4 regions of the Shewanella sp. SM29 genome follow, and region 2 is predicted to be linked to each of the others. Evidence: predicted binding sites of a transcription regulator. Region 2 holds the regulator's gene; each other region holds the start of a gene.

Region 1 (7,570 bases), on a different contig from region 2:
CACTGAGTTCAAAGGCAAAAATGTCTTGTTGGTGGACGACTCTATCGTTCGCGGTACGACCTCAGAGCAAATCATCGAAATGGCCCGTGAAGCAGGAGCTAAGAAAGTGTACTTTGCCTCTGCCGCACCGGAAATTCGTTTCCCGAACGTGTATGGTATTGACATGCCAACGTCAAACGAGCTTATCGCCCACGGTCGTGATGCCGATGAAATCGCCAAGTTAATTGGTGCTGATGGCATTATTTTCCAAGACTTACCCGATTTAATTGAAGCGGTAAGAATGGAGAATCCTGCGATTAAACGTTTCGAAACGTCCGTATTTGATGGTCACTACATCACGAACGACGTTGACCAAGCGTATTTAGATCACTTGACGCAACTGCGAAATGACGATGCTAAAGCCGATCGAAATAAAGATATCGGCACTAACTTAGAGCTGCATAACGTCTGTCACCCATAAGGATTGTGGGTAATTCAGTATCGTAAAGTTTGTGTCCTTTTTGTTCTAAACGATACAAAAAAAGCCAGTGAGAAATCACTGGCTTTTTAATGGCTTATATTTGCTTAACGGATCATCGTGATAACGTCTACGTATTTATGCGTTGCGCTGTTTCAGTCATTACATTTTCTTCAGCGTGCTTACGTTCAACCCAGTAATCCGCATTTTTAATACCCAGTTTTACCGGATCAAAAAGTGGCTCAATGCCAAGTGCCTGCTGTGATTCATAATCTTTAAGGCAAGTGAATGCGGTTTTCCTCAATAAAATAATGGCAATAATATTGAGCCATGCCATGAGTCCAACACCAATGTCACCCATTCCCCAAGCCATATCAGCCGTTTTAACTGTGCCGTATACGGTTGAGCCAATGATCACGACTTTGAGAACGACCATGAACCAAGGATGATTTACTTTACGGTTAATATAGGCAATGTTGGTCTCGGCAATGTAGTAATAAGCCACTATGGTCGTAAAGGCGAAGAAGAACAGTGCGATAGCCACAAAGATATTGCCAAATCCTGGCATCATACTTTCCATTGCCGTTTGTACGTAGCCTGGTCCTGCAGCGACTCCGGCAATGCCGGTATAGAGCGCCGCACCGTCTGGGCCCTGAACATTATACAGTCCTGTAATGAGCAGCATGAAACCTGTTGCAGAGCAAACGAATAAGGTGTCGATATACACAGAAAAAGCTTGAACTAACCCTTGTTTGGCAGGATGGCTTACCGCCGCTGCAGATGAGGCATGTGGCGCTGTACCTTGACCCGCTTCGTTGGAGTAAATACCCCGCTTTACCCCCCACATGATGGCTAAGCCTAAAATGGCACCAAAACCCGCATCAAAGCCAAAGGCACTTTTGATAATTAACCATAAAATACCCGGTAGCTGGCCAATATTTAGCGCTATGATGACACAAGCCACTATGATGTAACCCAGTGCCATAAAGGGGACGACGGCACTGGCAAAGTGAGCGATACGTTTTACACCGCCAAAAATGATAAAACCAAGAAGCATAGCCAGTATGGCTGCAGTCACATTAGGATCTATGTTGAAAGCGGTTTTTAAACTTGAACCAATCGAGTTAGCTTGTACGCCTGGCAGCAGGATCCCGCAGGCAAATATGGTCGCAATTGCAAATACCCATGCATACCATTTCATGCCTAAGCCTTTTTCAATATAAAAAGCAGGCCCACCACGATACTCGCCATTGATTTTTTCTTTATAGACTTGACCTAAGGTCGATTCAACGAAGGCGGAGCTGGCACCGAGAAAGGCAACCATCCACATCCAAAATAAAGCGCCAGGACCACCAAAGGTGATTGCTGTGGCAACCCCTGCAATGTTACCTGTACCGACTCGACCCGCTAATGTCATCGCGAGTGCTTGAAAAGACGACACTCCCGCATCAGTACTCTTACCATCAAACATCAGGCGGATCATTTCTGGCAGATGGCGCAGCTGTAAAAATCGAGTGCGAAGGGAGAAATAGAGCCCGACACCTAGGCAAAGAAAAATAAGTGCAGGGCTCCAAATTACACTATTGATCGCGTTGACAATCTCATTCATAGACTCCGATTCCTTTATTGTGTTGTTTTAGCAGAGTTTTTAGGTTTACGGTTATTCAACAGATGTTGAGTTAGGACATTCACTTTTGATTAAGACATTTTTTGTAAATATCCAAGATACTCAACATAACTATTTTTTAGGGAGCTTCATAGTTAAAGTGTTAAATATTTGAAACCAATGTGTTTTGAAATTGAGTTTTAGCATGGATAAATAGAGCAGAGGGGCGAGTTAACTCGAAATACGGTAGTGATTTATTATGAATGTCAGTTATCCCATTACCCAAAGTAGCATCCACACGCCGAATAAGCTGCTTAAGCTATGGCGCGTGATTTGATGGCTGAGTAATAGAGATAAACTCACAGCAATAGGAATGACGAGAATGAATCCCCATGCTAACGGCATATCGATGATTTTCATTTGTCCCAGCCAGGTACTGGTGAGCATGCTTATTGCGAGTAACATTAAGCTATGGAATATCAATAACTGATTGAATCTTAATATTAATGCTGGAGTTATTGTCATAGCCTGTCGCGCATTTATTGCAAACTGTCTCATAGTCACTCCTTAGTTATTTAGTGTATCTTATGCCTTGTTGAGAATTATTCGCAATTGAATTTACACTTAAGCTTTTACATTTAAGCTCGGTTTACTACAGAAATTTGCACTCAACTGGCGTTTGGGCTAAATTATACTGTAATTATATCCAGTGCTTGGTGTTTGTATGATTCTCTATATCGCAGAAAAACCTAGCCTAGGGCGGGCCATTGCCGATGTATTGCCTAAACCCCATAAAAAAGGCGATGGATTTATCGAAGCCGCCAATGGCGATTGTGTGTCTTGGTGCGTTGGTCACTTGCTCGAGCAAGCAGAACCTGATGCCTATAATCCCGAATTTAAGTCTTGGAAATTCGAGCATTTGCCAATAGTGCCAGACAAGTGGCAACTAAAACCTAAGGCTGCGACCCGCAGCCAACTCACAGTGCTAAAACGATTAGTCAAACAAGCCAACACGCTGGTTAACGCGGGCGATCCCGACCGCGAAGGGCAGTTACTCGTGGATGAAGTGATTGCCTATCTTCGCGTGACGGGGGACAAGCTACATCAAACCCAGCGTTTACTGATCAGTGACTTAAACCCACAAGCTGTAAAACGGGCTCTAACGCAGCTACGCAGCAATCGCGAGTTTATTCCTTTATCCACATCGGCCTTAGCTCGCAGTCGTGCCGATTGGCTCTATGGCATGAATATGACGCGTGCGTACACCATCCAAGGTAAAAAGGTCGGTTATCAAGGCGTGTTATCCGTCGGCCGAGTACAAACGCCATTGCTTGGGCTAGTGGTGCGCCGTGATGAAGAGATTGCCCACTTTCAATCTAAGCCTTTTTATGAAGTACTGGCGCATTTGGCGACCGAGAAGCAAGAAACCTTCAGCGCCAAGTGGCAACCTAGCGAAGCTTGTCAGCCTTATATGGATGAAGAAGGACGAGTGTTAGTGAGAGGGTTAGCGCAAAATGTGGTGAGTCGCATCAGTGATAAACCCGCTTTAGTCACTCAATTAGTGGCTAAGGACAAGAAACAGAATCCACCATTGCCCTACAGCTTATCCGCGTTACAGATTGATGCGGCCAAACGGTTTGGTATGAGTGCTAAGGATGTGCTCGATACCTGCCAAAGTTTGTATGAACGTCATAAACTCATTACTTACCCACGCTCCGACAGTCGTTATTTACCCGTTGAGCAACATAACCTTGCGCCTTCGGTACTTAAGGCGATCAGTAGCGGTGCTGCTGAGTTATTGCAAGGTGCTGATGCACCCGATCCCCGTCTTAAATCTAAAGCATGGGATGATAAAAAAGTGGACGCCCATCACGCAATCGTCCCCACAGAGAAGACGGCTAACTTATCTAGCTTGAGTCAGCGTGAGAGGCAGTTATATCTTCATGTTGCTCGCCAGTACTTAGCCCAGTTTTATCCGGCTTATTGTTACAGTGAAACCACAGTGCAAGTGACAATCGAGGGTGGCTTATTTAATACCAAGGCGCGTCAGGATAAATCCCTCGGCTGGAAGCAACTCTTTGCCCGCCAAGAGCCAAATGGCAGTAAGGCGAGTGGCAACAAGTCGACGGAAGAAAGCGCAGGTAAGGACGATGAGGAGAATGACGAGTTTATTGGCCAATTACCGCCTTTGAAATTGGGACAGGCTTTGCATTGTACTCGAGGCGAATTGTTGGAGAAAAATACTCAACCACCAAAGGCCTTTACCGATGCCACTTTACTCGGAGCTATGACGGGTATTAGCCGTTATGTGACCGATCCTGAGATCCGTAAAATTCTTAAAGAAACCGACGGATTAGGTACAGAGGCTACCCGTGCAGGTATTATCGAATTGCTGTTCAAACGCGGTTTTTTACAACGCTTAGGTAAATCTATTGTCTCGACAGACGTGGGGAAAGGATTGATTAACAGCTTGCCCGCGAGTGCGACTACGCCGGATATGACAGCGCTTTGGGAAGCGAGTCTGAATGGCATTTGCCATAAAGAAACCTCTTATCAAGCCTTTATGCAGCCACTGCTCGGCACCTTATCCACGCTTATCCAGAATGCAGGCGCCCAACTGCCAACCGCGCTTAATGGTTTACAAAGCCAAGGTTATCGTAAAACGGCAAGTAATAAATCCGGTTATCGTAAGTCGCCTTACCGCAAAGCCTCGAGCTCGGCAAAACGGGCAGGCACTGCAAGTACAGCTAAAAGCTGTGTGAAGAAGTCAGTGGCTAGTGCTGGCGCAAGGAGTCGAACACGCAAAGTGGCTACAGAGGCTTAATAGTCACGAGTGCGTTGTGATTCTGTGGTAGGGGATATTCGACCTTAAGCAATAACGCTTTCATAGCACTGAATTTGGGCAAAAAAAAGAGTAAACCAAAACGGTTTACTCATACGGAAATAGGTCGTTAAAGCTTGCCAAAATCACTCAACTGATGAGGAGCAGGCATATAATCTCAGCATTAACTTAATTAGCCCTTAAAGCTCATATTTATCTTAGGGTGTCGCCTCGGTTTAAGCTGATGAGCTTATCCAGTATGCGTTCTCCATCCATGCGGATACCGTTGTGCTCATATTCTGATGTTAACCAATACTTTAGCCTGCCAACTTGTTTTGTGGTTTCTAAGCTGTATTGCATCTCTACAAACATATCTTCACTGTAAATGGCCGCTGCAACAGGGACTCGGTTTTGTGCCAGTTGCTCTAGATTGTAAAGTGTTGGCCAATCTGATTTATGGGCAAGGATTTCTGCCGCGGCTTTAAGCGGCACTAAGTGACTAAATTGGTCAAACATCCATGGGTATATCATCTCACCTGTGAATAAAAACGGTTTACCTTGTTGATAGTTAAAGGCGGGGAATTGCTGTCTAACCCTGTGTGCCGACCATTGTGAAGCCGAGTGTTGACAGTAGATTGCTTCATGCAACAGGGCAAAAATCGGGTTAGTGTTGTAATCGAGCATTTGACCGAAATGATTTAAAAATAACGGGTTAACGACTGTCCCTGAAGCCGTGTTGATCAAGGCTTGTTCAAGCAAATAATAAACCGATTCAGGCCCTTGCTCCATTCCAATATTAATACCCAGCAGTTGCAACATTTCAACCGTGAGGCGTTCACCCGTTGCCAAATACACTTCATTTTCAAGCAAATGTTTTGCTAAGCGAGTGACGAGATGTTGAGCATCGTGGAAGCGTTGGAAAAATTGTTTATTCTTCGCCAGTACGCGTTGATAAGTCGCAAGATAGACGTCGTCGCTGCTACGGGTTAATGATGGTATGCCACCCGTAATATAGGCTTCGCTGACGCCTTGAGGGGCGGCGCTTAAATAATGTAACACGCAAAATCCCCCGAAACTTTGGCCGAGAATCGCCCACTTATCGGCGGGACAAAGCTGGGCACGAATCGTTTCGGCATCACGAATGATATTGTCAGCCCTGAAATGGCTTAGGTAATCCGCTTGAGCTGCGGGATCTAAATGTTGCAGGCTTTGGTAATTAATCGGTGTTGATAAGCCTGTACCACGTTGATCGAGTAATAACACTCGATATTCTTTTAATGCGCGGCGGATCCAGCCGCTGTTGCTGGCGGGACGCATGGCCGCAAATCCAGGGCCGCCTTGAAAAAATACGATATAAGGTAGTTTTTTATCTTTGTTTTCTGGGCTACAGAGTTCTCTGGCAAACACTTGGATTTGCTCTGCAATTGGATTTTGATAGTTGAGGGGCAAGGTAAAAGTGTGTTTCTTCGCCAGCACTCCGGCGAGAATAATATCGGGTTTCATCAAACAACCTTAATGGCAGAGGATCATGTTATTGTGATTGGCAGATTGTATACCCAAATAAGCTGAAGATGCAGTAACCTAGGCTACCTGAAACGCGTATCTTCAGCTAACTTGGGTATAGACAAAATAGTTTATGTCGTAAGCTAGGATTATTTGATTAGCTTTTGGTGAAGATCAATTTTTTGGATATAAATTTGAGCCATGATGAGTTTCTTAGCGTAATCTATCGCTTATGGATAACACGAGATTGAAGCTATGAAGTATCAGATTATTCCAGTGACACCTTTTCAGCAAAATTGCAGCTTGATCTGGTGTGAAAAAACCAAGCGTGCTGCAGTCGTGGATCCCGGTGGGAATATTGACAGGATCCAAAACGAAGTGGCGAAACTTGGACTCGTCCTCGAAAAAATCCTCCTTACCCATGGGCATATCGATCATGTCGGTGGTGCTAAAGCCTTAGCGAAAGCCGCCAATGTGCCGATTATTGGCCCGCATATTGCTGATAAATTCTGGATTGATAACTTACCTAAGCAAAGCCAAAATTTTGGTTTTCCCCATTGCGATGCCTTTGAACCGGATCAATATCTACAGGATGGCGATATTGTTAAAGTGGGCGAGCAAAGTTTATCTGTGCTGCATTGCCCTGGGCATACGCCGGGACACATTGCACTTTTCTCTGCCCAATCTAAGTTGGCGTGGGTGGGGGATATTTTGTTTCGAAGTTCTATCGGCCGCACCGATTTCCCCCAATCAAATCATCAGGATTTAATTCACTCGATCACCGAAAAACTGTGGCCCTTAGGTGCCGAGGTTGAATTCATTCCTGGGCATGGTCCTATGTCGACTTTTGGTGAAGAGCGCGAGCATAACCCCTTTGTCGCGGACCAACTTTTACTGTAATTGAGACGCCATTCAGCATTGCTTGATTTGTGAGCGATAATCACTCGCAAATCAAATGATTATTTCAACTAATAAACCAACCTTTTTTATGTTTTCTGTTTTTCCTTCTAGACTTAAAGCAGTTCTTCCGTCTACTGGGGTAAGTATGAAAACAAAAACAATGATGAGCGTGGTCTTTTCGACCATAGTCGCGAGTGCCGTGATTTCTGCGGTATTGAGCTTCAATGTTAAGTCTAAAATCGATCTCTTTAATGATGCGGCTAGCGTGCGATATCAGTCCTAT
Region 2 (7,570 bases):
GCCATAGCGCCACCGGTTAAGAACATAATAAAGCTGAACCATAAATACAAAGTACCTATGTCTTTATGGTTGGTGGTTAGCAGCCAGCGCATGATGCCCTTTGGCGCACCATGATGATGGTCATCATGGGCTGCGGTTTGATCTTGAGTCGTAGTGCTCATCATTATCCCCTACTGTCCATGACTTGCGATATCAGCAGGTTGCACTGTATCGCCGGTATTGTTACCCCAAGCATTGCGTTCATAGGTAATGACTGCTGCAAGTTGCTGTGGGCTAAGCTGTTTGCCAAATGCCTGCATAGCCGTGCCCGTTTTGCCGTGCATCACAATATCGATGTGATTGGCGACTGGTCCAATGGCGATAGCACTACCCACTAGCGCGGGGAAGGCGGGTGGTATTCCTGCACCTGTCACTTGATGGCAGGCAGCACAGAAGGTCGCGTAGACAGTTTGACCTTCGGCCATGAGGGCGTCATGGCTGAGTGTGGGGAGGCTTGCGGGATCGATTGCAGCTGAGACGTCTGCAGGTGCGGGTGTCGGAGTTGTACTGCTTGGTACCGCGGCGGATGTTTGTGCAGAATTGCCGTTCATGTACTCGTTGACGTCTTTGGCTTGCACTGCATCGCCAGTATTATTGCCCCAAGCATTACGCTCGTAGGTAGTCACTGCCGCGATTTCTTGTGCAGTCAATTGCTTACTAAACGCTTGCATGGCTGTACCCGTTTTACCGTTGAGCACAATTTCAAGGTGGCCGCTGAGCGGTCCCGTTGCAATCGGGCTACCTTTAAGGTGCGGAAATACGCCTTGCAACCCTTCGCCATTGGGCTGGTGGCAGGCTGCGCAGTGCCCGAGGTAAACTTGTTCACCTTGAGTCATCAACTCTTCTTTACTTAGGGTTTGTGATAAAGCGGCTTGAGCGGCTTCAGCCGCAGCACCTGCGGCTTGTTTCTGCTCTGTGACCCAAGCCTCAAACTCGGCTTCGGGTAACGCTTGTACTACGATAGGCATAAAACCATGGTCTTTACCGCAGAGCTCGGCGCATTGACCACGGTAAATGCCGGGTTTGTCGATGCGAGTCCAGGCCTCATTGATAAATCCTGGATTGGCATCTTTCTTAATGGCAAAGGCGGGTACCCACCAAGAATGGATGACATCCTCTGAAGTCATCAGAAAGCGGATTTTGCGGTTTATTGGTAGAACGAGCGGTTTATCGACTTCCAATAGATAGTTTTCACCCTTGGTTTCGGTGCCTTCGATTTGTGCTCTGGGTGTTGTCAGTATGCTATAAAAATCAATATCTTGATCGAAATAGCTGTAATGCCATTTCCATTGGGACCCCGTAACTTTTACGGTGAGATCGGCGTTGCTGGGATCTTCCATTGCGATTAAAGTTTTTGTCGCTGGAATCGCCATTAAGATCAAAATGATAAATGGCAGAATCGTCCAAGCGATTTCAACTTTAGTGCTTTCGTGAAAGTGGGACGCGACAGCGCCTTTGGATTTTCTGTGGTTGATCATGGCGTAAATCATGACGCCAAAGACCACTAGGCCTATTGCGCAGCAGATATACAAAATGGTCATGTGCAAGTGATAAACCTTGCCACTGATCTCGGTCACGCCAGGGGTCATGTTGAACCGCATGTCCGCGGCGGTCAACGGTGGTGCGAAAAGCACCACGAGTAAACAATACAACAATTGCTTCACAAGACTTCTCCTCTGCCAATTGCGAATAGCAACTACAAAGAAGAGCAACACAGTAAGTCTCAACTCTATGCAAACTCTTCAGTTCCCAAAAAAGCTTTTTTGACTTCAACGTGCGTTGGCGGCTGTTACTTTTAATCAAGTATTGTTACTGCTGGTAATTAGCCACGCTGGCACATACTGCTGAAATAAATCTGTTCTCTATTTTTAGTGGCGCTTCGAGTTCGATAAATACTCGATTCATTGACCACGGAAGGTGATATATCATCACCGACTTATTGACCACGGAAGGTGATATATCATCACCGACTTAACCAACCATACTTGCTGTTTAAATATTGATCAAGATCACTTATTTATCTAATTATCTGAAAAATTGCCAAAAAAAAGCCTCACATTCATAGGTGAGGCGGCTTTCAAGGTAAAAAATTAAATGAATATTTAGTGTACAGAGCTAAAAAAAGATTGCTGACCGAAGAGATTGCCTTGCTCAATGCGTACGTCGGCATGTAAGTGACTGTTTACGTCTTCAAGCACTATGCCCATAGCTCGGGCACTTTTAGCCACGATTTGTAGGCGTCGATTATCCCGCGCATCCAATGATTGAGTCCAAGTAATGACTGCACTGGACGTACCACTTGTCAGGGCTTTCTCCATCGCCCACAGGGTTTCGACTTCATCTTTAGCATGTACCAGCAAAACTCTATCCATACGCACACCTGCGCTGGCGAGCATTTGCTTGTAGCCAATACTTGGAGGGTTGATGAGCACTAACCAACGGCCCTGTTGGCTTAACTGAGCGAGTTGTGCACTCAGATGAATTAATTCTTGGCGACCTTGAGTCTTAGTTGGCATGCAGGCGATGGGCGCATGGTGCCAGTCATAGTCAGCATCACGGACTTCATCGAGCCACAGGCCCGGATGGCGGGGGGCATTGCCAAGTAGTTTATTCATAGCCAATCTCCATTACGGATCACACCGACGGCGAGTCCTTCAATTGTTAAACTTTGGAAGCCTAAATCCACTTTAATCGGGGAGTAATCTTCATTTTCGGCATGTAGATAGACTACATTACCTTTTTTTTCGAAACGTTTAACAGTGACATCGTCATCGACTCTAGCGACAACCACTTGACCATTTCTAGCTTGTTCTACTTTATGAACTGCCAGCAAATCACCTTCGAGAATACCGATATTTTTCATGCTGTCGCCCTTTACTCGCAGTAAAAAATCGGCGGCGGGATGAAACATGCTTGGGTCGACTTGGTAGTACTGTTCAACATGTTCTTGGGCGAGGATAGGTTCACCCGCGGCCACTTGGCCGATGAGCGGTAAACCTGTTTCAGTCAAATCTTCGATTTCCGCAGGTAGACGAATGCCTCGAGATGTGCCTGGCATGATCTCAATGCAGCCCTTTTTTGCCAACGCTTTAAGATGTTCTTCAGCCGCATTGGCGCTCTTAAAACCTAAACGGGTTGCGATTTCTGCCCGAGTGGGTGGCATGCCAGTATCGGCAATATTTCGTTTAATTAGCTCTAAAATTTCAGCTTGGCGTGGCGTCAAAGGTCTCATGGTGTTTCCTGTTTTTCTATACAGTTACTGTTAGTATATACAGTATTATTTGCAGCGCAAGTATTAACCACTTTTTAGCTATTTTGGAGAGAATTAGCGAATATTGCCCATAGTCTGGTATTCTATCGGGCTAGTAAACGCACTTAATTGCATAAGAATAATGCCTAAACACGACTCTCTTTGGTTGAAATCATTACGTTGGATCCAAAAACACTTAGTGCACACTATTGTGGTGCCTCAGGATCCCTTTGCCGATCTGAATCTGGATGCTTCCAGACCCCTTGTTTATGTGATGAAAACAGAATCCCTTAGTGACATAGCTGCTTTGAGCGAAATAACGGCTAAGTTAGGTTTACCAAGCCCTTATGAGCCTCTAGTGGCTAATGGTGTGACTGCGCCTCGGGTTGTCTGTCTTCAAGGGCGTAAGCCACTGTTTGGCGAACGTGCTGGTAATGAGCCTTTCCTCGAATGCTTTATGCGTTTGTTAGCCGTGCATAAGGAACGTCCTGAATTGGATATTCAACTGGTGCCCGTGAGTTTGTATTGGGGTCGCACGCCAGGGAAAGAAGACGACACTATGAAGGCGGCCGTATTTGAGCGGGAAAACCCGACTTGGCTACGCAAGTGCTTGATGATTCTGTTCTTAGGTCGACATAACTTCGTGCAGTTTTCGAATGCCGTATCCCTGCGTTACATGGCTGACGAACATGGCACCGACATGGGGATTGCCCATAAGTTAGCACGGGTTGCACGCGTGCATTTCCGTCGTCAACGTAAGGTAATGACAGGGCCTGTGCTGCCAAACCGCCAAGCACTGTTTCATTCGTTACTCAAATCTGAGTCGCTGCGCAAAGCGATTCAAGAAGAAGCCGCCAGTAAAAAGATTTCTGAGACCCAAGCGCGCGAGACGGCCATTGAGTATCTCGATGAAATCGCTGCTGATTACTCAGACAGTTTAGTGCGTATTGCCGAGCGTTTCTTAACTTGGCTGTGGAACAAGCTTTACAGCGGGATCAACATTAAAGGCGCCGAGCAAGTTCGCCAGCTGCACCACGATGGCCACGAAATTGTTTATGTGCCTTGCCATCGCAGCCACATGGATTACCTGCTGTTATCGTATATTTTGTATTATCAAGGCATGGTTCCGCCGCACATTGCTGCCGGCATTAACCTCAATTTTTGGCCCGCGGGACCTATGTTCCGTCGCGGTGGTGCCTTCTTTATCCGCCGTAGTTTTAATGGCAACAAGCTGTACACCGCAGTATTTCGTGAGTATTTAGACCAGCTGTTTGCTAAAGGTTATTCGGTGGAATACTTCTCCGAAGGTGGCCGTTCACGTACTGGCCGTCTGTTGGCGCCGAAAACTGGCATGATCGCCATGACGATGAACAGCGTACTGCGCGGTATTGAACGTCCTGTCACACTTGTGCCTGTGTATTTAGGCTATGACCATGTGATGGAAGTGGCGACTTACCATAAAGAGTTAAGCGGTAAGAAAAAGAAAAAAGAATCTGTGTGGCAGGTGTTCGGTGCCATTCGCAAATTAGGTAATTTTGGCCAAGGTTACGTGAATTTTGGCGAGCCTATTACCCTGCAAAATTTCTTAAATGAGCGTGCGCCAAACTGGCGTGCTGAGTTGGCCGATGATCCCGAACAGAAACCAAGTTGGTTAACGCCAGCGGTAAACGTGCTGGCTAATCGGGTGATGACGCGTATCAATGATGCCGCAGCCGCGAGTTCGGTGACTTTGACTAGCTTAGTTTTGCTGGCGACAGATCAAAACGCCTTAGAACGTAGTCTGCTGGAGCGTCAGCTTGATTTGTATCTGACCCTACTCAAAAAAGTGCCTTACACTTCTTATACATCTGTTGCCGAAGGTGATGGTAAGCATTTAGTGCAGCAAGGTTTAGAGCTGAACAAGTTTGTTGTTAGTGCCGATCCTTTAGGGGAAATAGTGTCTATCGAAGCGAGTCAGGCAGTGTCTATGACTTACTATCGTAACAATATCATTCACTTATTTATCGTACCGTCATTAATTGCGAGTTGTTTAACCCATAATGAACAGATCCTGCGCCAGCAAGTCGTTTCAATCGTTGCCGATTTTTATCCACTGCTGAAAGCCGAACTCTTCATGGGAATTAAAGACTTACCAGCCTATGTTGAGCAAGTGTTGGATTTCCTGATTGGGCAAGGTTTAGTGGTTGAGACTGATACTTTAGCTGTCGTGCCTGAGCACTCAAGCCAATTATTGTTGTTAGCCAGTTCAGTGAGTGAGACTCTGCAACGCTACGCTATTATTTTCAATCTGTTAGCGAACAGACCTAAGATGGAGCGCTCAGAACTTGAGTCTGAGAGCCATTTACTCGCCCAGCGTTTAGGGGCTTTACATGGTATTACCGCGCCTGAGTTCTACGATAAAAAACTCTACGGTACTTTGAGCGTGAAGCTCAAAGAATTGGGATATCTGGCGGATAGTGAAGATAAGTCCAATATCAATCGCATACGAGATCAGGCCAATAGCTTATTACGTCCGTCAGTGAGACAAACGATAGTGGCGAGTGTCACCGCGGAGCACACAGTTTAATGGCAAATCATATGAATGCGGCTAAGCATAAGCCCGCAGGTAAGTCCTTGCTTGGTGGTGCCATGATTATTGCTGGCACGACCGTAGGTGCTGGGATGTTTTCTCTGCCCGTGGTCGGTGCAGGTATGTGGTTTGGCTATTCGATTTTAATGTTATTGGGTATTTGGTTTTGCATGTTGATGTCGGGCTTATTGTTGCTCGAAACCAATTTACATTTCGAACCTGGTGCTAGCTTCGATACCTTAAGCAAGCAAACTCTTGGGCAGTTTTGGCGGATAGTGAACGGCGTTTCTATCGCTTTCGTGTTGTATATTTTGACTTATGCCTATATCAGCGGCGGTGGTTCGATTGTGAATCACAGCTTGCAGGGCATGGGAATTGAGTTACCGCAAAGCGTGGCAGGGCTAGTGTTCGCCATAGTATTGGCGAGCATAGTGTTGATCAGTACTAAAGCCGTGGATCGGATTACCACGATTATGCTCGGCGGTATGATCATTACCTTCTTCCTCGCGATCGGAAATTTATTGATCGAAATTGATGTGACTAAGTTGCTCGAACCCGATGGTAATAACAGCTTTTCACCTTATCTGTGGGCGGCGCTGCCCTTTGGTCTCGCTAGCTTTGGTTACCATGGTAACGTCCCCAGCTTAGTGAAGTATTACGGCAAAGATTCTTCCACCATTATCAAGGCGATTTTCGTCGGCACCTTTATCGCGCTGGTGATTTATGCCTGTTGGTTAGTGGCGACTATGGGTAATATTCCCCGCAGCCAGTTTATCGACATTATTGCTCAAGGTGGCAATATGGGAGTGTTGGTGGGCGCTTTGTCTGAGGTGATGGCGAGTAGCTGGTTAAACAGTATGTTGACCCTGTTTGCTAACTTAGCCGTGGCTTCATCTTTCTTAGGGGTGACCTTAGGTCTGTTCGATTATCTTGCCGATTTATTTGGTTTTGATGATTCACGCTCTGGCCGAATGAAAACCGCGTTAGTGACCTTTGTGCCGCCAACGATTTTAGGATTACTGTTTCCCGATGGCTTCTTAGTAGCGATTGGCTTTGCGGCATTAGCGGCGACAGTGTGGGCGGTAATCGTCCCGGCGCTGATGGCCTATAAATCGCGGCAGTTGTTCCCCGATAGCACAGGTTTTAGAGTGATAGGCGGTACACCGCTGATTATTCTTGTGGTGTTATTTGGCATAGTCACGGGTGCATGTCATCTGCTCGCGATGGCAAATTTACTGCCGCAATATTCCTAATTTGTTGTGATGATTTAAGCCCTCCATGTGAGGGCTTTTTTGTCTTTAGCGGTTGAGTTTTGTCTTACAGATCTTTTTAACCTGAATACTGGACAGAAATACAAACTCAGGCTTAACTCGAATGATTGTTAAAACAAAGGAGCCGATAATGAAAATGACTCAGTACGCACAAGGACATGCATGTTGGGTTGAACTTGCAAGCCATGATTGGCAGGGAGCTACAGCATTTTACCAAGCGTTATTTGGTTGGAACTCGGTCGAAATGCCGATCCCTGAAGGTCACTTTTCGCTATTTAATTTAGCGGGAGATGACTTAGGCGCCATGTATCAAATCCCTGAGTCAGAAGCACATATCCCCAGCCACTGGCGTATCTACTTTGCCGTCGATGATATCGATGCCAGCATTGCAGCGATTCAAGCGGCGGGCGGCCAAGTGCACATGGGGCCGCATATTGTGGG
Region 3 (7,570 bases), on a different contig from region 2:
ATTTCTGCTTGTAGGCTGTAGCTTTCAGGCCAGCAGACCCGCACCCGTCGAAAATATTTCCCATAGCTACTCTAAAAATAGCAAAGGCCACATTAAATCGAATTCATATAAAGTTAAAAAAGGTGACACTCTCTACTCTATTTCTTGGGGGGCAGGGAAAGACTTTTCTGAAATAGCTAAACTTAATCAATTAGATAACCCTTATACAATTTACCCTGGACAGATTTTATATTTAACTAATGCTAAATCTAGTAACCAATCAAAATCTACGACTTTAGATGGAAATATAACGGGTAATTCAGATGCTAACTCAAGTAAAAGTGATAAAAAACAATTAGATGATAAGGTTTATCAGTCTAATGCTAAGTCAAGTAACGATCTGAAAAAAACACTTGATCAGAAAGCTAAGCCCGCGTACCTTGTAACAAGTTCCCAACAAAACGTTAACCAGCTAATGGTTCCACCCACCTCAACACTGCCAGCCAGTGTGAGTCAGTGGCAGTGGCCAGTAAGAGGGAAGTTAATCGGAACTTATTCTGCCAATGAGCAGGGAAATAAAGGTATTAAGATCGCGGGAAATCGGGGAGATATCATCAAAGCTGCTGCAGATGGGCGGGTGGTATACGCAGGAAGTGCTCTTAGGGGTTACGGTAATTTAGTGATTATTAAACATAGTGACGATTACCTTAGTGCTTATGCTCATACGGACAAGATCTTAGTCAAAGAAAAGCAACATGTCCTCGCAGGGCAGACTGTTGCAAAAATGGGCAATACAGGTGCCAATCGGGTAATGTTACATTTTGAAATTCGTTACCATGGACAGTCTGTAAACCCACTTACTTATTTACCTAAACAATGATTGTTTGGGGCCTTGTTGGCAAATGGAGGATAGGAAATTGCACTAATTCAGCAGTTTAATTAGGTTTGGGAGATTTGATCATGAGCCGCATAAATAGCACTGCCGCAGAAGCACTAGTAGATTTTTCCGTAGAAACCGTAGACTTTGATCTTGAAAAAGAAGAAGTTGCCACCGATCTAGTCCAAGAGCTAGGAATAGAACAACAGGTCCAAGATGACCTGCAAAAAAATCTTGATGCCACTCAACTTTATCTAGGTGAGATTGGTTTTTCCCCACTGCTTAGCGCAGAAGAAGAAGTTTACTTTTCCCGTAAGGCCTTAAAAGGTTGTGCAAAATCCCGTAATCGCATGATCGAAAGTAATTTACGTCTCGTCGTAAAAATTGCACGTCGTTATAATAACCGCGGCTTAGCACTGCTCGATCTTATCGAAGAGGGTAATTTAGGTTTAATTCGTGCCGTAGAAAAGTTTGACCCAGAAAGAGGTTTTCGTTTTTCAACCTATGCGACTTGGTGGATCAGACAGACAATTGAACGCGCTATCATGAATCAAACTCGTACTATTCGTTTGCCTATTCATGTTGTTAAAGAACTCAACGTATACTTGCGTACTGCCCGTGAGTTAGCACAAAAACTGGATCATGAACCTACAGCGGAAGAAATTGCTGAAAAACTGCAAGTTTCTAGCTCTGATGTGAGCCGCATGCTTAAGCTGAATGAAAAAATTACCTCTGTTGATACGCCTTTGGGGGGCGATAACGAGAAAGCATTATTAGATGTATTGGCCGATGATGATAGTGTTGGCCCTGACTATAAAGTGCAAGATGAAGACATCTCTAACTCTGTGGTGAAATGGCTTAACGAGTTGAACACAAAACAAAGAGAAGTATTAGCCCGTCGTTTTGGTTTGTTAGGTTATGAACCTTCTACGCTTGAAGATGTGGGGGCTGAAATTGGTTTAACCCGTGAACGTGTTCGTCAAATCCAAGTCGAAGCATTAAAACGCTTACGTGATTTATTGGGTTCTCAAGGTTTATCTGTTGAAGCTTTATTTAGAAACTAATATCTGTCTTCTAGTGCCTTTCAGAGAAGCTATCCAGAAAATGCACTTAGTGTGAGATCACGCCATAAAGTAAAACGCCCACTATAGAGTGGGCGTTGTTATTTTTAGGCTTTTATTTAGATCACCTGATGTTTAGCTCAAGCGTTTCAGTTCATAGAGTAAATCAAGCGCCTGTTTTGGCGTTAAGTTATCGGGATTAATGCTACTTAATTTAGTCAAAGCTGGATTTTCAACCGGTTCAGGTAAAGCGAGTAAGCTTTGAATGGGCGTCCTCGTTCCTTCTGGTTGATGATCGCGACTCTCCAATTGCTGCAATTTATGTTTCGCTGCTTTAATCACTTTGTTTGGCACGCCGGCAAGCGCTGCAACTTGTAAGCCGTAGCTTTTACTGGCGGCGCCTTCTTGTACTGCATGCATAAAGGCGATGGTATCATCGTGCTCTATGGCATCAAGGTGCACATTGTAAACACCTGCCATTAAGTCAGGTAATTGAGTTAGCTCAAAATAATGGGTGGCGAATAGGGTCATAGCCCCGACTTGCTGGGCTAAATACTCTGCTGCCGACCAAGCTAGCGATAAACCATCATAGGTGGATGTTCCACGGCCGATTTCATCCATTAACACTAAACTACTGGCAGTGGCATTGTGCAGAATGTTGGCAGTTTCAGTCATTTCTACCATAAAGGTTGAGCGGCCAGAGGCCAGATCGTCTGATGCGCCAATACGGGTAAAGATGCGATCAATTGGGCCAATCAGGGCGCGATCTGCTGGCACAAAACAACCAATATGGGCCATCAGCGTAATCAAGGCGACTTGACGCATATAGGTCGATTTACCGCCCATGTTGGGTCCGGTGACAATCAACATACGTCTTTGGTTGTGCAAGGTCACTGGGTTAGCGATAAACGGCGTTTGGCTAACACGCTCCACCACTGGGTGGCGACCAGCCTCTATCTGTACGCCGATATCTTGGCTCAGCTCTGGACAAGTGTAGCCTAAGGTTTCGGCACGCTCGGCAAAGTTACTCAGTACATCAAGCTCAGCCGCTGCTCTAGCAAAAGCCTGTAATTCATGCAATTTTGGCAGAATAAGATCGAATAACTGTTCCCATAACTGCTTTTCGAGTGCCAGGGCTTTACCTTGGCTCGAGAGGACTTTTTCTTCGTATTCCTTAAGTTCGGGCGTGATATAACGCTCCATATTCTTAAGTGTTTGGCGTCGTTGATAATTGAGCGGTACTTGTGAGGATTGCAGACGGCTCACTTCGATGTAATAGCCGTGTACGCGGTTATAGCCGACTTTAAGTGTATTGATGCCAGTACGTTCTTTTTCTCTGGCTTCAAGTTGTACTAAGTAATCACTCGCTCCTTCGCTCAGGCCGCGCCATTCATCTAGTTCGCTGTTGTAGCCTTCACGGATCACTCCGCCATCGCGGATAAGCATGGGAGGATTATCGACTATCGCGCGCTCAAGTAGGGCTTGCTCGGTGGGGAACTCACCTAAGTGTTGACGCAATTGAGTCGTGTGCGGCGCGCTCAGTGTACTTAAACTCTGTTGTAATTCAGGCAATAAGCCCAGTGCTTGACGTAAACGTGCAAAGTCTCTTGGGCGAGCGGTACGCAGCGCGAGTCTTGCCATGATACGTTCGATATCGCCAAGTGCCTTTAACTGCTCATGCAAACTTTCGTGGGCAGCGGTATCGAGGAGTTCAGTCACCGCCTGTTGGCGCGCCTTGATTTGCTTAGGATCTCGCAGAGGCTGATGGATCCAGCGTTGTAACATACGGCTGCCCATAGGCGTTGCCGTATTATCCAATACTGCCGCTAAGGTATTATCGCGGCCACCGGCAAGGTTTTGAGTTAATTCTAAATTTCGGCGAGTTGCCGCATCGAGTACTATACTATCGGTTTGATTGAAACGGATAATGGCATTGATATGGGGCAGTGCCGTGCGCTGTGTGTCTTTTACATATTGCATCAAGCAACCCGCAGCCTGCAGTGATAAACGTGCATCTGCGATGCCAAAACCATGTAAGTCTTTAGTGCCAAACTGGGCCAGTAGTAACTTGATACTCGTATCGTAATCAAATTCCCACTCGGGGCGACGGCGTTTGCCTTTAAAACCGTTAAGTAGACCTAGTTCGCCAAAGTCTTCACTGTAGAGAATTTCAACGGGATTAGTGCGTTGCAATTCTGCTTCTAATGACTCTCGTGTGTTGAGCTCTGCAATCACAAAACGTCCGGATGAAACATCTAATGTGGCATAACCAAAACCAACTTTACCTTGATAAACCGCGGCTAACAGATTGTCTTGGCGTTCCTGCAGCAACGCTTCGTCGGTTAAAGTGCCTGGCGTGACAATTCGCACCACTTTACGTTCTACTGGCCCTTTAGATGTCGCGGGATCGCCAATCTGTTCGCAAATCGCAACTGATTGACCAATTTGAACTAATTTTGCAAGATAGCCTTCCACAGCATGGTAAGGAAGTCCCGCCATCGGAATAGGATCGCCACCACTTTTACCGCGCGCAGTGAGTGAAATGCCTAACAGCTCAGAAGCGCGTTTAGCATCGTCATAAAACAACTCGTAGAAGTCACCCATGCGATAAAACAGCAACATATCGTGATGTTCTGCTTTCATCGTCAAGTACTGACGCATCATAGGAGTATGTTTTTCTAAATCATCGGTATCAATTACATTCATTAAATCGTTATCGTCCGTTGTGACTGCCTAAAGGCGATACAGTTTGTGTGGTTAAGGGTGATTAAGCGCTATGGAAGCGGAAGACTGCTGTACAATTTTCAGCTAAAAAGACCACGCAAAATTTGTTGCGCCAATCTTAGCAATAATTTAGCGAAAATTGAGCCCTTAACGATGGATATTGATCAAAGGGAGCTATTATCTGATTTGATATTCGCTAAAACCTTGGCCATATTAAAAATCCTATCAGCTAAAAATAATTCAGTCACAGGTCTTGATACTGTATGATTGTACAGTATACTAGTCAGCAGAATTAAGACAAAAAGCGCGGCTTTTTGAATTACCCGTTTGTAAATTGAATATCACTTTTGACAGCTTAATGCTTGTCTTGATGAGGGAACAGGAATGAAGGTCGATCCAAATAAAGAGAAAGCACTTGCTGCGGTATTGATCCAAATTGAGAAACAATTTGGTAAAGGCTCCATCATGAAGCTGGGCGAAGATCGCTCTATGGATGTTGAGACCATTTCTACCGGTTCTCTGTCTCTGGACGTTGCTTTAGGTGCTGGCGGTTTGCCAATGGGTCGTATCGTTGAGATCTATGGTCCTGAATCATCAGGTAAAACAACACTGACTTTAGAAGTGATTGCGGCAGCGCAACGTGAAGGCAAAACCTGTGCCTTTATCGATGCAGAGCATGCGTTAGACCCTATTTATGCTAAAAAATTGGGCGTAGATATTGATAACCTGCTGTGTTCGCAACCGGATACCGGCGAGCAAGCGCTTGAGATTTGTGATGCTTTAACTCGCTCAGGTGCTGTTGACGTTATCGTAGTCGACTCAGTGGCGGCATTAACGCCTAAAGCTGAAATCGAAGGCGAAATTGGTGATTCTCACATGGGCCTAGCGGCGCGTATGATGAGCCAAGCTATGCGTAAACTTGCGGGTAACTTAAAGCAATCTAACACCTTACTTATCTTCATCAACCAAATTCGGATGAAGATTGGTGTGATGTTCGGTAACCCAGAAACTACAACCGGTGGTAATGCGCTGAAGTTTTATGCTTCTGTTCGCCTAGACATTCGCCGCACTGGTGCCATTAAAGACGGCGATGAAGTGGTCGGTAACGAAACTCGCGTTAAAGTGGTGAAAAACAAGGTTGCAGCGCCGTTTAAGCAAGCTGAGTTCCAAATCCTTTATGGCCAAGGTATTAACCGTACTGGTGAGTTAGTAGACTTAGGCGTAGCCCATAAGTTGATTGAAAAAGCGGGCGCTTGGTACAGCTATAAAGGCGATAAAATCGGCCAAGGTCGTGCTAATGCTGGCAAATATCTGACTGAAAACCCAGCTATTGCTGCTGAAATTGACAAGACGCTACGTGAGTTGCTTTTGAGTAATCCGAGTGCCTTGGCTTCTAAAGCTGATGATAGTACTGAGGACAATATTGATTTAGAGACAGGCGAAGTATTCTGAGTCAGTCAGCCCATCAAATTGCGGTCGCGCTGTTAGCGCGCCGCGATTATTCCCGTTTACAAATCCGCGATAAATTGCTCGAAAAAGGTTTCGAACTTAACGATATCGAACCTGTACTCGATGCTTGCGAATCCTCCGGTTTTATTAATGATGCTCGTTATGCCGAACTGTTGGTGCGTAGCCACATCAGTCGAGGCCACGGTGCAATACGCATCCGCCAAGCAATCGCACAGAAAGGCTTATCTAAAGACTGTATTGAAGCTGCTTTGGTTAATTGTGATTGTGACTGGTTTGAGCTAGCAAAAGATAAAGCCACCAAGAAATACGGTGTACCTCGCGTAACAGAAGTGAAGGGCTCTAAAGCTCGGGATCTCATCGCAAAGGAAAAGGCCAAACGAGTGCGTTTTTTAATGGGCCAAGGCTTTAGCTACGATCAAATCACTTACGCACTAGATTCAGATCCCAATGATCTCGATGAAGATTATTAAATTTGAAGCTAATACTGTAAAAGCTCATCTAAATATCATCAATGGGTATTGTCAATTTCATACTTCACATTAGACTCACTTGCTTAAATATTGTCCGTGCCGCGATAAACTTACGCCGTCTTTATTTGTGCTTTATCCTGTCGTTTTGCTTCTAGTGACTCTGGTGTGGGCGATTCACGTTAAAATATTAAATTCCTGATGTGTATATCACCAATCAAGACTGGTCGTCCTTCCTTAGTCTGCTTATAATGCTGGGCAAATAGAAATACGGCTAGCCTAAGGCGTAGCTGGTAATGCTTACCCAATTCAGGATGATTTCATGTATCAAACTACAGCAGAGCTCAGAAGCGCTTTCCTCGAATTTTTCCGCAGCAATGGTCATCAAGTTGTGGACAGTAGTTCATTAGTGCCAGGCAACGATCCCACACTTTTATTTACCAATGCAGGCATGAACCAGTTCAAGGACGTGTTTCTTGGCATGGACAAACGCAATTATACGCGTGCGACCACTGCTCAACGTTGTGTACGCGCCGGTGGTAAACATAACGATTTGGATAACGTTGGCTACACAGCACGTCATCACACCTTTTTCGAAATGCTAGGTAACTTCAGTTTTGGTGATTATTTCAAAGAAGAAGCGATTCGTTTGGGTTGGACTTTTTTAACTGAAACGTTAAAGCTGCCTAAGGAACGTCTGTGCGTCACTATTTATCAGACAGATGATGAAGCCTTTGAAATCTGGAATAAAAAAATTGGTGTCGCTGCCGAGAACATCATACGTATCGGTGACAATAAAGGTGCTGCCTTTGCGTCAGATAACTTCTGGCAAATGGGTGATACCGGTCCTTGTGGTCCATGTACTGAGATTTTTTATGACCATGGTGATCATATTTGGGGCGGACGTCCTGGCAGTCCTGAAGAGGATGGTGATCGTTTCATCGAAATCTGGAACATCGTTTTCATGCAGTACAACCGTCAAGCATCGGGTG
Region 4 (7,570 bases), on a different contig from region 2:
TTGAGCCTAGGCTAGTATCTTCTAGAATGAATTTCAGCGCATCTTCGGCAACATTGGCATAACTGCTGGCGGCGAGGTTGGCAACAAACTGGGTCGCTTTTTGACTGCCCTTACCCGGTAAGACTCCTATGTAAGGACCTGTGATCAGCGTTTCTGGCGCTTTGATCCCCGCCAGAGAAATTTGTGCATCCACTAAATGATATTCACAGTCACTGCGGCTGAAATGTTCGGCATACTCCCCGTAGAGATATGCGCTAGCTGTGAGTGTATTGAGATCCGCATTTAGCTTCACCTGCGACACTTCACCCACTTGATGACCTTGATAGCGAATCGCGGCCTTGGCCGTCAGTTTGCTGGAGGCGGGTAATGTGAGGCGAATCGCCTGCGCCTGAGTTAATGCCAACTGCTTGCTCTCATAGAGTTTTAAGTTAGCTGCATTGCTGGCTTTGTCATTGCTATCAAGCAGTCCCAGACTGATACTGCCCTTTAATGCCCCTTGTAGCGGGGCAACAGCGACATCAATACCGGCAAGACTGGCACTGATATCAACGGCGCTGTTACGCCAGAATACTTTTGGCTTTTTCAGCAAGGGTTGAAATTGTTTGTCTATGGCGAGCTTGATAGCGAAGTCTTCGGTTTTGCTTTGCCAGTTCACTGAGTCAACTGTGCCAATTTGCATTTTTTTATAGTAAATCGGTGAGCCTTGGCTGACATCGGCGCCATCTTGACTGATTAACGTTAAATGCACTTGCTGCTGACGATCATAAAAAACTGTCGCGGCATCCACAGAGCTAAAGAGGGTCAGAGCGCTGTTAGCAGCTAAAGGTGTGTCGCTATGACCTTGGATCAAGCTAACTGCACCTTGAGTGAGCGTTGTAAAATCCCTTGCTTTGACTGAGACCCCGTCTAACGATGCGTTTACCGTTAATGCCGACTCAGGCACAAAATAGCTGTCGCTGCGTATTAGACTGGCAAACTCAGGTTGTAGCTCGAGTTGGTATTCCACCGCCGATAAATCTTTGGTTAACTTAACTGTAAGCACGGAACCAATGGGGATTTGCTTGAAGCGAACTTGAGCGCCCGCTGAAATGCCCATGTTTTCGGCTGAGGTTAAGGTCAAGAAACGCTTCTTCGATTGCAGTAAATCAGGCGCTTTGGCTTGTAAGGCAAAGCTGCTTGGTATCGCGCTTTTGGTGTTGATGCCTGGCAGGAAGTTGATCACGCTACCTGTCAGTAAGCGTTCTGGATTCTTAATGCCTGAGAGGGAAATATCAGCACCTTCAAGCCAAAACACGCCGTCGTTAGTTAACAGTGAACCGTATTGAGATTCAAATTTAGCCACGGCTGTAACACCATTGGACGTGAGTTGTTTACTTAAAATACTGCCAATATTGATGCCGCGATAAACGATGCGGGTACCTTTGTCGACACCGTTAGCGTCAGCCATGGTCAAGCTTATTTCTATGCCGCCAAGGGCGGTGGTTTCTGAATCATAAAGCGAAAAAACGTCACCGTTTTTAGCTATGTCTGCTTTATCGTCAGAGCTGAAACTCACGCCGCCAGCCAGAATGGACGCCAAACTCTCTGAACTGACTTTAACCCCAGTTAGTGAAGCATCAATTTTGACGCCAGAAACATTCCAAAAGTGAGAATTTTTCTTCACTAACCGCGCGTATTGCTCTTGAATGAAAGCGCTGATAATGACTCTTTGATTGCCATCTAAACGATAGCTGACCACGCTACCCACGGGGATTTGGCGAAAAAATATTGGCGAGCCAACATCGAGCGAACCCAGTTTATCGGAGGTCAATTCGACCATCACACCTTCTGAGCCGATTTGCATCGGCGGCGGTTGGCGTTCTGCTTCAAAAAAGGTCGAGGCATTACCTTTCCCTGGTTGGATAGCAATATAGTTACCCGAAAACAGCGCATCTAAGCCTTCAACACCTGTAATACTTGCTTTAGGTGTGACAAGCCAGAAGAGGGTTTCTTTATTCAAGAAAGGTTTAGCGCGGTAGTCCATCATGACCTTGACGTTCACACCTTTGAGATCTTCATCTATGCCAATGTCTTTAACTTTACCGACAGTTAAACCTTGGTATTTGACTAAGGTTTTACCTACATCAATCCCAGTGGCGCTCGGAAAGTGAATTTGAATTTCAACCCCCGATTCTTTAATGCTCTTAATGCCCAGCCAAGCACCTAATGCCAACGCGACAATAGGAAGCAGCCAAATGGGCGAAAAGAGTTTTTTCTTTACAACTTTCGGCGATTCAATTTGTGTCATCTTGAGGTTCCAATCGATCCCAGAGTAAACGAGTGTCTAAAACTTTTGCGGCTAACTGAGTTAACAGAATAACCAAGGCAAATGCGGTAGCCGCAGGCGCGGGTTTCGCGTCGAGTAATTGTCCCATGTTCACTAATGCCACTGTGATTGAGATGACAAATAAATCGAGCATTGACCAGCGGCCAATCCATTCGATGATGTGAAAACCCACCATCAATTTCTTTTTTGAAATCGGAATGTCAAAGCTGATCGCACACAGATAAATGGATAAGCCGATGATTTTAATCCATGGTACTAAAATACTGGCGGTAAACACTATGATGGCAATAGGCAACATATCTGAATGCACTAAATGCAAAATGCCTGAAAAAATGGTGTCGTGCCGCACTTGCCCTTGATTGGTCAGCATAGTGATAGGGTAAATGTTGGCTGGCACCAGTAAGATGGCAGCGGTAATCAACAAAGCCCAACTTTTTTGCAGGCTGGAATAGTCTCTGACTTGCAACTCAGTTTCACAGCGCTGACAGTGCGTGAGTTCACTGCTGTTGAGTTGGCGACACACTTTACAGAGACATAGGCCGATATCTTTACCTTGTTGTTTCATATCAGCTATGACCTTCCAATAACGTCCACATATGTTCTAAGTCGTATTCTCTTTGTAGAAACAAGGTCACGAGAAACAGCATAGTGAAGCAAAATGTGCCCATACCAAAATAAATGTCCGAAAAATCAGATAGCTGAAATGATGAAACTAAGAAGCTGATCACATAAATTTCCAGCATAGTGAGCTGCGATAAGACGCCATGAAATTTTAACAACTGCTTCAATGAGTTACGCCAAAAAAAGCTACTCAATCCCCATTTCACAATTAAAATCTGTGTCAATATCGATAACAGTAATAAGCCTGGACCTATCACAGCTGCGGCAAGTACGGCGACACCTACAACCCAATAGCCTTGGTCAAATACTGCAAATGCCCCTTGGAAAACCGTGGTAGTACGAATACTGCCGAAAAAGTGGATCTCGAGTACGGGTAAAAAATTAGCAGGGAAATAAAACACTAATGCCGAAATACATAGGGCTAACATACCATTCACAGAGCAGTATGGCGTGTCATAAAGTGCAGTGCTGCAACGAGGACAGATTGCTCTAACGCCGCTAGGCAAGGCACGTTTGCGGACTGCTAAATCGCAGGAGCGGCATAGGGTTACTGAATTTTCTGCTGCGTTTTCATGCATATAAAAATATATATTAGCCTAATAGGAGTAATAACAGCGAGAACGGTGCAAAGTGTCGTGCTAGTTAGCTGTTCAGCCACGTCTAGCGCTTTTATAATCTTGGCAACGAAAGTACGCTAATAATATCAGATTAATCAGAACACTTGCATCACAAGTTCAATCTATGTCACTCTAGTTACTGTATATAAAAACAGTGCGAGGGCAGTCATGGCAGTAATAACACAGTTTGTCGTGGTCAGAGAAGGGGTTGAAAAGATGACATTCACATCTAAGAAGGAGGCTGATGCCTACGATAAGATGCTCGATATCGCCGATAACCTTATCCCCTTCATTCAAAAAGCTGATTTGGGTATAGATGAAAGTGTGGGCGAAAAGCTCGCATTCTATTTTGCTAACAATAAAGATGAGCTGACGAACTTGCTTAAAGGCGCCGTTCAGGTTAATAGTACGCCAACGAATCCGCCTGCAGCGAAAAAAGCGGCTAAAAAGACCGAAGCAGCAGAATAAAATTGTTAGGAAATGTAATGAAATCGAAATTTTATGAGTCACTTAACCGTCAAGCCTTGGCCTTGTTGGAAGGGGAAGATGACCTTGTTGCGGCGATGGCGAATTTTTCAGCCTTGCTCAATGATAATTTAACTGAGCTGAACTGGGTGGGATTCTACGTCATGCGTGGCGAACAACTGGTACTTGGCCCGTTTCAAGGTAAAGTGGCTTGTACACGCATTCCGTTAGGAAAAGGTGTGTGTGGTACAGCAGCATTCACTAATCAAACTCAGCGAGTGGCTGATGTCCATCAATTTGATGGTCATATTGCCTGTGATTCTGCCAGTAATTCTGAAATCGTTGTGCCAGTTCGTGCGCAAGGTAACGTGGTTGCGGTGCTCGATATTGACAGTCCTATCTTCGATCGTTTCGATGAAGAAGACCAAAAGGGGCTGGAATTACTGGTTAAAAGTTTTGAAAACTGCCTATTTGATTAATTTGCGTACAATAACGCATAATTCATAGTCGCAATCGGTGGCGTGCGCCTTATAATATGCGCCTGCACGCATTAAGCTGGTTTGATTGGCATGCAATGAATAAGCTTAGTGTTTTGAGCTGTCAAAATTTGTTAAGGTATATTTTTTAACTTTAGTAAACGCGGCTAGGATGCTAATTTGTACGTTGACTCAATATTGAGTTTAACGAAGATAAACGACATGTAAGAAGCTGATATATATCACCTCGAATCGATGTCCCTTTTTGACTGTGGAAGTAATGATGGAATCAACAGAAAAGTTGACCGACACCAATGCAATTTTGGCGTATTTGTATGAAACATTTCCTTTGTGCTTTATTGCTGAAGGTGAAACTAAGCCATTAAAAATCGGATTGTTTCAAGATTTGGCTGAAAGGTTGGCTGATGATTCTAAAGTCAGTAAAACTCAGCTCAGAGTTGCCTTGAGACGTTATACCAGCAGTTGGCGCTATTTAAAGTGCGTTAAAGCGGGCGCACAACGCGTAAACCTGGATGGCGAACCTTGCGGCGAGTTAGAGCAAGAGCACATTGATCATGCTCAAGCCATGTTGAAAGAGAGTCAGGATAAGGCCAAAGCGAAACGTGCAGCACTTGCACCTAAGCCTGCGGCGAAGAAAGCACCTAAAAAGGTGGCTGTTCCTCAACGTCCTAAAACTGAGCGTCCTGCTAAGCCTGCGCCAAAAGCTGCAGCGCCAGTCGTCAATTATGTCCAAGCACAATTGACTGATTTAACGAAAAAACAACGCGTCAATGTTAAATTAGGTATGACACCCGTAGCCGGTGTGATTACTGACATTAACAAGGAAGATATTCATGTTCAGCTTGATAGTGGCCTAACGATTAAAGTTAGAGCAGAACATATCCTGCTGTAATCATTTATTAAAACGGAGTAACTTGTTGATGCGAAAACTCACTTTGGCTACCTCGATCGCCACTGTTTTTGTCGGATTCTCGGCTTGGGCCGTACCACCCACGATTCAAATCAGCGAGTTACCCACTCTCAAGCAGGAAGCGCAACATAAGGTTGCGAGCAAAAGGGTAACGGACTTATACACTCGTTCGCACTATCATAGATTCAATCTTGATGACGCCTTTTCTGCGCAAATTTTTGATCGTTATCTACAGCAGTTAGACTATCGCCGCAATGTGTTAACCCAAGCGGATGTCGATAGTTTTAAACCTTATGCAACCCAATTCGATGACATGCTCAGTTCTGGTGAACTTGAGCCTGCCTATAAAATGTTTGATATTGTCCAAAAGCGCCGCTATGAAGGCTTTGTCTATGCTTTATCTCTATTAGATAAAGAGATGGATTTTTCTGCGCCCGGTGATGCCTATGAGTACGACCGCGATGAGGCCGCATGGCCAAAAGACCAGACAGAAATTAATGAGTTATGGCGTCAACGTGTTAAATACGATGCACTAAATCTTAAACTCACAGGTAAGAAATGGCCTGAGATTGTTGATATCCTCCAAAAGCGTTACAACAATGCTATTAAACGGTTGATTCAAACTAACAGTGAAGACGTGTTCCAAGGCGTGATGAATGCCTTCTCCCGTAGCATTGAGCCACATACAAGTTACCTTTCACCACGCAATGCTGAACGTTTCCAAATGGAAATGAACTTGAGCCTTGAAGGCATTGGTGCTCAACTGCAACTTGAAGACGATTACACTGTCATTAAAAGTTTAATTACTGGCGGCCCTGCTGCGGGCAGTGAAAAACTGTCACCGGAAGACAAGATTGTCGGTGTCGGTCAAGAAGGCGGCGAGATTGTTGATGTGATTGGTTGGCGTTTAGACGACGTGGTCGACCTGATTAAAGGGCCTAAGGGCAGTAAAGTTGTTCTGCAAATTTTACCGAAGAAAGGCGGTTCCAATGCTAAGCCATTCGACGTTACCTTAGTTCGCGACAAAATTCGTCTTGAAGACAGAGCGGCAACCTCTAAGGTGATTGAACCTAAAGACGGCGAGTACGCAAATCGCAAAGTCGGTGTGATCCAAATTCCTGGTTTCTATATGAATTTGTCGCAGGACGTTGAAAAAGAGCTAGTGAAGTTAAACGACGCCAAAGTCGAAGGCATAGTCATCGACCTTAGAGGTAACGGTGGGGGTGCATTAACGGAAGCCGTGCTGCTGACGGGACTCTTTATCGATATGGGCCCTGTAGTGCAAATTCGTGATGCCGATGGACGAGTGTCTGCGCATCGTGATAACGACGGTAAAACCAGTTATGCAGGACCATTGACTGTGATGGTTGACCGTTACAGTGCTTCAGCCTCTGAAATTTTTGCTGCCGCATTGCAAGATTATGACCGTGCACTGATCGTCGGTGAGTCGAGTTTTGGGAAAGGCACAGTGCAGCAGCATAAGAGCCTAGGCCGTATCTACGACATGTATGAGAAGCCAATTGGCCATGTGCAGTATACGATTCAAAAGTTCTACCGTATTAATGGTGGTAGTACACAGATTAAAGGTGTGACCCCCAACATTGCTTACCCAAGTGCGTTGGAGCCGGGCGAGTACGGTGAAGCTGAAGAGAAAAATGCTTTACCTTGGGATAAAGTGCCAATGGCGCAATATGGTACGCTTAATGATGTTACGCCTGAGTTAGTGACTAGCCTTGAATCTAAGCACCTTAACCGTATAAAAAGCAGCGTAGAGTTTGCCTATATCAATCAAGATATTGCCGACTTTAAAAAGCATCACAAAGAGAAAACTGTGTCTCTGGTTGAAAGTGAGCGTATTGCTTCCCGTGAAGCCGATGAGAAAAAAGTCCTCGACAGAACAAACGAGCGTCGAGTCGCCAATGGTTTAGCACCGGTTAAATCAATGGAAGACATTAAAGACGACGCTGAATTGCCAGATGCATTTTTAGACGAAACCGCTTATATCACCTTAGATATGGCTGATGTGCAAAAAATGGCTAAAACTAGTGCTAAGTAGGCGCTAGTCGAGTCGATTTATCCGATATCAAAACGCGCTTATGGCGCGTTTTTTCTTATTTAGATCAGCGTTAAAGGG

Evidence for each region. The regulator LexA, encoded in region 2, represses DNA repair genes until DNA is damaged. The targets are predictions, from matches to a motif close to TACTGTATNNNNATACAGTA.
Region 1: the regulator LexA is predicted to act here: its motif matches at 2,756-2,775, upstream of L5L77_RS09585 (DNA topoisomerase III).
Region 3: the regulator LexA is predicted to act here: its motif matches at 4,899-4,918, upstream of recA (recombinase RecA).
Region 4: the regulator LexA is predicted to act here: its motif matches at 3,702-3,721, upstream of L5L77_RS02390 (YebG family protein).

What each region holds. Positions count from the first base shown of each region.
Region 1 is NZ_JAKKRN010000011.1:38,840-46,409, reverse strand. Features, by position in the region: gene purF (amidophosphoribosyltransferase) at 1-460, shown strand, start outside; gene L5L77_RS09595 (alanine/glycine:cation symporter family protein) at 588-2,066, opposite strand; gene L5L77_RS09590 (hypothetical protein) at 2,334-2,621, opposite strand; gene L5L77_RS09585 (DNA topoisomerase III) at 2,788-4,887, shown strand; gene L5L77_RS09580 (alpha/beta fold hydrolase) at 5,098-6,387, opposite strand; gene L5L77_RS09575 (MBL fold metallo-hydrolase) at 6,643-7,287, shown strand; gene L5L77_RS09570 (methyl-accepting chemotaxis protein) at 7,433-7,570, shown strand, end outside.
Region 2 is NZ_JAKKRN010000025.1:27,461-35,030, forward strand. Features, by position in the region: gene ctaD (cytochrome c oxidase subunit I) at 1-161, opposite strand, end outside; gene coxB (cytochrome c oxidase subunit II) at 171-1,703, opposite strand; gene L5L77_RS16140 (cell division inhibitor SulA) at 2,142-2,654, opposite strand; gene lexA (transcriptional repressor LexA) at 2,651-3,271, opposite strand; gene plsB (glycerol-3-phosphate 1-O-acyltransferase PlsB) at 3,432-5,855, shown strand; gene mtr (tryptophan permease) at 5,855-7,111, shown strand; gene L5L77_RS16160 (VOC family protein) at 7,260-7,570, shown strand, end outside.
Region 3 is NZ_JAKKRN010000001.1:249,525-257,094, forward strand. Features, by position in the region: gene L5L77_RS01140 (peptidoglycan DD-metalloendopeptidase family protein) at 1-859, shown strand, start outside; gene rpoS (RNA polymerase sigma factor RpoS) at 940-1,920, shown strand; gene mutS (DNA mismatch repair protein MutS) at 2,053-4,623, opposite strand; gene recA (recombinase RecA) at 5,026-6,093, shown strand; gene L5L77_RS01160 (regulatory protein RecX) at 6,111-6,581, shown strand; gene alaS (alanine--tRNA ligase) at 6,901-7,570, shown strand, end outside.
Region 4 is NZ_JAKKRN010000002.1:222,073-229,642, forward strand. Features, by position in the region: gene L5L77_RS02375 (PqiB family protein) at 1-2,287, opposite strand, end outside; gene L5L77_RS02380 (paraquat-inducible protein A) at 2,274-2,891, opposite strand; gene L5L77_RS02385 (paraquat-inducible protein A) at 2,893-3,525, opposite strand; gene L5L77_RS02390 (YebG family protein) at 3,733-4,032, shown strand; gene L5L77_RS02395 (GAF domain-containing protein) at 4,050-4,508, shown strand; gene proQ (RNA chaperone ProQ) at 4,789-5,418, shown strand; gene prc (carboxy terminal-processing peptidase) at 5,447-7,492, shown strand.